3 regions of the Delftia sp. DT-2 genome follow, and region 1 is predicted to be linked to each of the others. Evidence: predicted binding sites of a transcription regulator. Region 1 holds the regulator's gene; each other region holds the start of a gene.
What was found. The regulator FNR, encoded in region 1, switches genes on or off when oxygen is low (the NO sensors DNR and NnrR bind a similar motif). The targets are predictions, from matches to a motif close to TTGATNNNNATCAA.

Region 1 (2,268 bases):
GGGCAAGGCGAAGTGGTCCATGCCCACGTAGACATAGCCGCCGTCCATGAAGGCCGCGATGGAGCGCGAGAGCATGGCCAGCTTGTCGGCGCCCTGGGGCAGGTCCTCGGCCGCGATGCGCCGCTGCGGCTTGAAGCGCTCGGGCAGGTGGGCATAGGCATAGAGCGCGATGCGGTCGGGCCGCAGCGCATTGACCTGGGCCAGCGTGCGCTCGAAGGACTCGGGCGTCTGCTTGGGCAGGCCGTAGATCAGGTCCACGTTGATGGAGGCAAAGCCCAGCTGCCGTGCGGCCGCCACCAGCGCGAACACCTGCTCGGCCGGCTGCACGCGGTGCACGGCGATCTGCACCTGTTCGTCGAAGTCCTGCACGCCGAAGCTCAGGCGGTTGAAGCCCAGTTCCTTGAGCACGGCCAGGCGTTCGACGCTGACGGTGCGCGGATCGACCTCGATGGAGTATTCGCCGCCCGGCTCCAGCTTGAAATGCTCGCGCAGCAGGGCCATCAGCGTGCGCAGCTCATCGTCCGAGAAGAAGGTGGGCGTGCCGCCGCCCAGGTGCAGCTGGCTGACGGCCTGGCCCTTGCCGCAATGGGCCGTGTGCAAGGCCATCTCGCGCGCCAGGTAGTCCAGGTAGACGGCAGCGCGATCGTGGTGGCGCGTCACGATCTTGTTGCAGGCGCAGTAGTAGCACAGCGACTCGCAGAACGGCACATGCACATACAGCGACAAAGGCATGGCCCGCGCTGCGGTACTCGATTTGCGGTGCTCAAGTGCCAGGATATAGTCTTCAGCACCGAAAGCCTCCACGAAACGATCGGCCGTGGGGAACGAGGTGTATCGGGGCCCCGGTACGTCGAAGCGACGCAGCAGCTCTGGGGTGACAGCGGTCATGGGTTTTTTCCTCTAATGTCGTCCACTGTGCCGCAGCCCATTGGCCGCGTCCTTGACTCATATCAAGAGTTGTTCGCGGCAGTGCTGCGACAATTTGATCCAACTCATCGCCATCCACGAGGTCACCGCCGGCGCACTGCTGCGCCGCTGATGTTTACTCCATGAACCTTCAGACCATCAAAGCATCCTGTTCCAATTGCAACCTGCGCGAGCTGTGCATGCCCATGGGCCTGGATGCCGAGCAGATGCAGCGCATCGACGACATCGTGGCCACGCGCCGCAAGGTCAAGCGCGGCGGCCTGCTGTTTCGCAACGGTGAGTCCTTCACCTCGCTGTACGCCATCCGCACGGGCTTCTTCAAGACCTGCGTGGCCACCGAGGACGGGCGCGACCAGGTCACGGGCTTTCAGATGGCCGGCGAGATCATCGGCCTGGATGGCATCGTCAACGACCACCACACCTGCGATGCGGTCGCGCTGGAAGACGCCGAGGTCTGCGTCATGCCCTTCGACAAGCTGGAGGACCTGTCGCGCGAGGTCACGGCCCTGCAAAACCATGTGCACAAGGTCATGAGCCGCGAGATCGTGCGCGAGCATGGCGTGATGCTGCTGCTGGGCAGCATGCGTGCCGAGGAGCGCCTGGCCGCCTTCGTGCTCAACCTGGTGCAGCGCCTGCACGCCCGGGGCTTTTCCAAGTCGGAACTGGTGCTGCGCATGACGCGCGAGGAAATCGGCAGCTACCTGGGCCTGAAGCTGGAGACGGTGAGCCGCACCTTCTCGAAGTTTGCCGAAGAAAACATCATCGAGGTGCGCCAGCGCCATCTGCGCATCCTGGACACGGACGCGCTCAAGCGCATCGTCAACAGCCAGCAGTGCCAGTGAGGCCGCAAGACCCCGCCCCCCGGCAATGAACAGGGCCCGCGATCGCGGGCCTTGTTCATTGCCATTGCAGTGCACGCAGGTTCAATCGCGCCCCAGGCCCTGCATGGCCAGATTTGGGTCCGGCTCGGAGACCACGCCGTCGTTGAGATCGTGCGTGGAGCGTCCCAGCATGGTGGTCATGAGGCTGGACAGCATGGTCACACCCCAGAAGGCGAAGAAGGCCAGCGTGTAGATTCCCTGCCGCGACCAGCCCAGGTCGCCGAGCCAGTGCAGCTCCAGCGGGTCCACGAAGGCGAATACCAGCATCTCCATCACGGCGGCGGCCAGAAAGGCCGGCCAGGCAATCCACATCCAGCGTTGGGCCAACATCAGCGATCTCCTTGAGCTGTCGAGGGGTGGCTTTCATTGTGCGCGCCGCCCGCGCACCGTGCCAAGCCCTGCGCACCCTGCACTGCCTGTAGGAAACCCTTGGCCCTCGCGCATGCTGGAGATGCCATCC
Region 2 (2,268 bases), on a different contig from region 1:
CAAAGCTGGCAAGGGCTGCAAAGGCGCCGATGACCACGTTGCGGCCCTCGTCGCGCATCAGCGGCACCACGCCCATGGGCTCCAGCTCGCGCTGCGCCAGCAGCTCGGTGTAGGACTGGCCCACCACCAGGCGCAACCGGGCAAACAGTGCCACCACGTTGATGGCAAAGGCCACGCAGAAGGGATAGCGCCAGCCCCAGCTGAGGAACTCGTCGGCATCCACATGGGCATAGATGAAGGCAAACAGGCCTGCCGCCAGCACAAAGCCCAGCGGCGCACCCAACTGCCCGATCATCGAATACCAGCCCCGCCGGTTCTGGGGCGCCGACATGGCCAGCAGCGACGGCAGTCCGTCCCAGGAGCCGCCCAGTGCAATGCCCTGGCCGATGCGCAGCAGCGCCAGCACGATGATGGCGTTCACGCCCGCCTGCTGGTAGCTGGGCAGGAAGGCCATGCCCACCGTACACACGCCCAGCAGGAAGAGCGCCAGCGTCAGCTTGGTCGCCCGGCCCCAGCGCCGCTGCACGGCCATGGACAGCGCCGTGCCCAACGGCCGCGCCACGAAGGCCAGCGCGAAGATGCCGAACGACATCAACGTGCCGTCAAGCTTGGAAAGATAGGGGAACAGCAGTGCCGGGAAGACCAGCACGCAAGCGATGCCGAACACGAAGAAGTCGAAGTACTCCGAGGATCGCCCCAGAATCACGCCGACGGCGATCTCGTTGGGCGTGACATCTTCGTGGGTGTCGGCGCGGGACAGAGATTCCTTGCTTTCGTAGCTTCCGTTGGGGAAGCTTGCAGTTGTGTCGAGGCCGCTCATAGATGGATGCTCCTTGTCTCGTCTCACTGACAGCTCCGTTCTACGCCCTCGCTTGATCTGGCGCAAGGCGGTTTCACCTCGACCGGACTTGGTGTTTTTCCTGCTGCGCGCGGCCGAAAAATGCGGCCTCCGGATCGCCGGGACCCCGCTGCCTGCCCCGCCAGGTAGCAGAAAGTTCCCGGCTTCTCCTTGACGTTGGACAAAATGTCCAATGGACAAATTTATACTTCGTAATACATTTGCCCGGATCTTGTAATCCGCGTTTCTATGTAAACGCGCTCTTGTTGCGCCCCTAGCATGCTAAAAATCAAGGAACTCCGTGGGCCTGCGTGGCTCACCGCGGCCGCTTTGACAGCCAGTCTCACTGGCTGCAGCAAAGCCGTCGTGCTCAACCCGGCCGGCGATATCGCCGCGCAGCAAGGCAACCTGGTGGTCACGGCCACCTTGCTGATGCTGATCATCATCATCCCGGTGATCATCCTCACGCTGCTGTTCGCCTGGAAATACCGCCAGTCGAACACCGAGGCCCACTACGACCCCGAATGGCACCACTCCACCACGCTGGAGCTGGTGATCTGGTCCGTGCCGCTGATGATCATCATCGCGCTGGGCGCCATCACCTGGATCAGCACCCACAAGCTCGACCCCTACCGCCCGCTGGACCGCGTCTCGGCCTCCAAGCCCTTGAGCACCGATGTCAAGCCGCTGGAAGTGCAGGTCGTGGCCATGGACTGGAAGTGGCTGTTCTTCATCCCTGAAAAGGGCATCGCCACCGTCAACGAGCTGGCCGCTCCCGTGGATCGTCCCATCCACTTCAAGCTGACCGCCACCTCGACGATGAACGCCTTCTACGTGCCTGACCTGGCCGGCATGATCTATGCCATGCCCGGCATGCAGACCGAGCTGAACGCAGTGATCAACAAGACCGGTGTGTTCCACGGCCTGGCATCGCACTACAGCGGCGCCGGCTTCTCGGGCATGACGTTCAAGTTCCACGGCCTCAGCGACGAGGAATTCGAGCAGTGGGTTGCCAAGGCCAAGTCCGAAGGCAAGGCCCTGAACCGCGACACCTACCTGAATCTGGTCAAGCCCAGCGAGCGCAACCCGGTCGAGCGCTTCGCCACCGTGGACGAAGGCCTGTACGACAAGGTGCTCAACCGCTGCGTCGAGGAAGGCAAGATGTGCATGCACCACATGATGGCCATCGATGCCGCGGGCGGCGAAGCCTATCTCAAGGCCGTGGGCATGAACCTGCCCCAGGATGTGTGCACGGTGCAAAACGCCGACCGCGTCGTGGCCTTCCTGGACCAGCGCGACGGCTCGGCCGCCAGCGCACAGCAATAAGCAGATAGCGGAAGCGGACGACGGCCAGCCCGCCGCCCGTTCCAAAACGACCTAAGAGACTCGATATGTCTGAACATACCTCCCCGGCACAGGCCCACTGGCTG
Region 3 (2,268 bases), on a different contig from region 1:
AGTGCGAGAACACGAACACGCCCACCAGGATGGCCGCCACCGGCAGCCAGTCCAGGCCGCTGGCGACGATGGCGTTCTTCATGCCCACGGCAAACCAGGACACCACGCCCAGCTTGTTGAGCTGCTCGGCCAGCATGACCAGGGCGCCGAACCACACCAGCGTGTCCCAGGCGCTTTTCTCGGACAGCACGTCATCCCAGTCGATGGTGCCCGTGATGATCAGCACGAACAGGCCCAGGAAGGCGACCACCGTCGGGTCCAGCGTGAAGGCAGGCCCGAACAGCATCTGCGGCACGTTGGCCCACAGCAGCAGCATCAGGCCGAAGGTGCCCAGCATCACGCGCTCCTTGCCCGACAGCGGCCCCATGCGTGCCATCTCGCTGCGCGCGTACTCCACGGCATTGGGCGTGGCCTTGAGTTCGGGAGGCGACAGAAGGTAGATCACCAGCGGCATCAGCAGCAGGCACAGCAGGCCCGGCAGCAGCATGTACAGCGCCCAGGTGGTCCAGCTCAGGTGCAGGGCCTGGCCCGTGGCCTTGGCCACGAAGTCCACCACCAGCGGATTGGGCGCCGTGGCGGTCAGGAACATGGCCGAGGTGATGGGATTGGCGTGGTAGTTGACCAGGGCCAGATAGGTGCCCACCTTGCCCTGCGTACCCTTGGCCGGGTCCGACTCGAAGGCATTGGCGATGGACTTCATGATGGGGTGCACGATACCGCCGCCGCGCGCCGTGTTGCTGGGCGTGAACGGTGCCAGCACCAGCTCGCAGATCGCCAGGCCGTAGCCGATGCCGATGGTCCGCTTGCCCAGCAGCGCGATGAACATCAGTCCGATGCGGTTGCCCAGCCCCGTCTTCTTGAGGCCGCGCGAGATCAGGATGGCCACCACGATCAGCCAGATCAGCGGGCTGGAAAAGCTGCTCAGCGCATCGGTGACTGCGCCCTTGGACGAGCCAGACGTGACCTGGGACAGCGAGACGATCACGATGGCCATCAAGGCCATCACGCCAATGGGCATGACCTTGAGGATGATGGCCACGATGGTGGTCAGGAAAATGGCCACCAGCTGCCAGGCCTTGGGCGTCAGCCCCTCGGGCACGGGCACCAGCAGCAGCCCGAACAGCACGGCGGTGGCGATCAGCGCCGGCACCAGCCGGAACGGCACGGCCGACTTGAAGTAGCGGAACAGCGAGGCAATCTTCTCGAGCATGTGGATCCTTTGCGTTGCCGGAGCGGCGCCGAGAGAGCATGGCCTGCCGGGAGCAAAAGCCCACCAGCCTGCACGGGCACTGGCGGCCGCGCCGCATGACTGACATCATGATGCAGTGCAGCATGAGCCCGGCTTCCAGCGGGCGCCTGCGCCACCGAAGTTTGACAGGCATCAAGGCCGGGCCAGTAAACCTGGCGACCCAGGCCACCGAGCCCCGCTCACATGACAGCATCCCCAGACCGGGTGCCTTTCGCCCCGGTGTACCCATGCAGTGAAAAAAGGAGAAAAGCCGACATGCCAGCCAACCGATTCTTGCCCGAGGAATGGGAATGCCGGCTCCAGGAGATCGACCTGGAGATCGCCCGCCACGCCGTCATCTGCAAGATCCCGCTGCTGCAGGCCGGCGTGGTGGAGCGCGTGCTGGCCGATGACGCCAGCGTCTGCGGCGGCGACCACGAGGCCGCTTTCAAGACCCTGCGCGGCCTCTTGTACATGCATTACACCGAGCTGCTGCACATCAGCGAGGTGCTCAGCCCCGATGCCGCCCAGGAAATCGCCCACCGCGTGCGCCTGCGGCTGGGCCAGCGCATCGGCAACCAGCTGGGCGGCTGATGCCGGGCTGTCTGCCTGGCCTTTGCCCTGGCGCGAGGGCATGAAAAAAGGGCTACGACAACTGTCGTAGCCTTTTTCAATTTGGTTGCGCGAGAAGGATTTGAACCTCCGACCTTTGGGTTATGAGCCCAACGAGCTACCAGACTGCTCCATCGCGCGGTATTCCAAAATTATAGCAGATTATTCAGCTGCCTTGGCTTCGGCGGCGCCTTCTTCAGCGCGCTCGACCAGTTCCACGAAGGCCATGGGGGCGTTGTCGCCCACGCGGAAGCCCATCTTCAGGATACGGGTGTAGCCACCAGGACGCTTTGCGAAGCGGGGGCCCAGCTCGTTGAAGAGCTTGGTCACGCTGTCGCGGTCGCGCAGGCGGTCGAATGCCAGGCGGCGGTTGGCAACGGTGTCGACCTTGGCCAGGGTGATCATGGGCTCGATCACGCGGCGCAGTT

Region 2: a site for FNR is predicted at 1,010-1,023, ahead of cyoA (ubiquinol oxidase subunit II). Genes of this name have one in related genera too.
Region 3: a site for FNR is predicted at 1,372-1,385, ahead of PO605_RS04305 (DASS family sodium-coupled anion symporter). Genes of this name have one in related genera too.

Annotation. Positions count from the first base shown of each region.
Region 1 is NZ_JAQOTI010000004.1:395,151-397,418, forward strand. It holds gene hemN (oxygen-independent coproporphyrinogen III oxidase) at 1-888, opposite strand, end outside; gene fnr (fumarate/nitrate reduction transcriptional regulator Fnr) at 1,050-1,769, shown strand; gene PO605_RS09225 (hypothetical protein) at 1,851-2,138, opposite strand.
Region 2 is NZ_JAQOTI010000010.1:70,181-72,448, forward strand. It holds gene PO605_RS18980 (MFS transporter) at 1-820, opposite strand, end outside; gene cyoA (ubiquinol oxidase subunit II) at 1,118-2,164, shown strand; gene cyoB (cytochrome o ubiquinol oxidase subunit I) at 2,230-2,268, shown strand, end outside.
Region 3 is NZ_JAQOTI010000002.1:398,530-400,797, forward strand. It holds gene PO605_RS04305 (DASS family sodium-coupled anion symporter) at 1-1,210, opposite strand, end outside; gene PO605_RS04310 (hypothetical protein) at 1,505-1,822, shown strand; tRNA gene PO605_RS04315 (tRNA-Met) at 1,905-1,981, opposite strand; gene rplQ (50S ribosomal protein L17) at 2,003-2,268, opposite strand, start outside.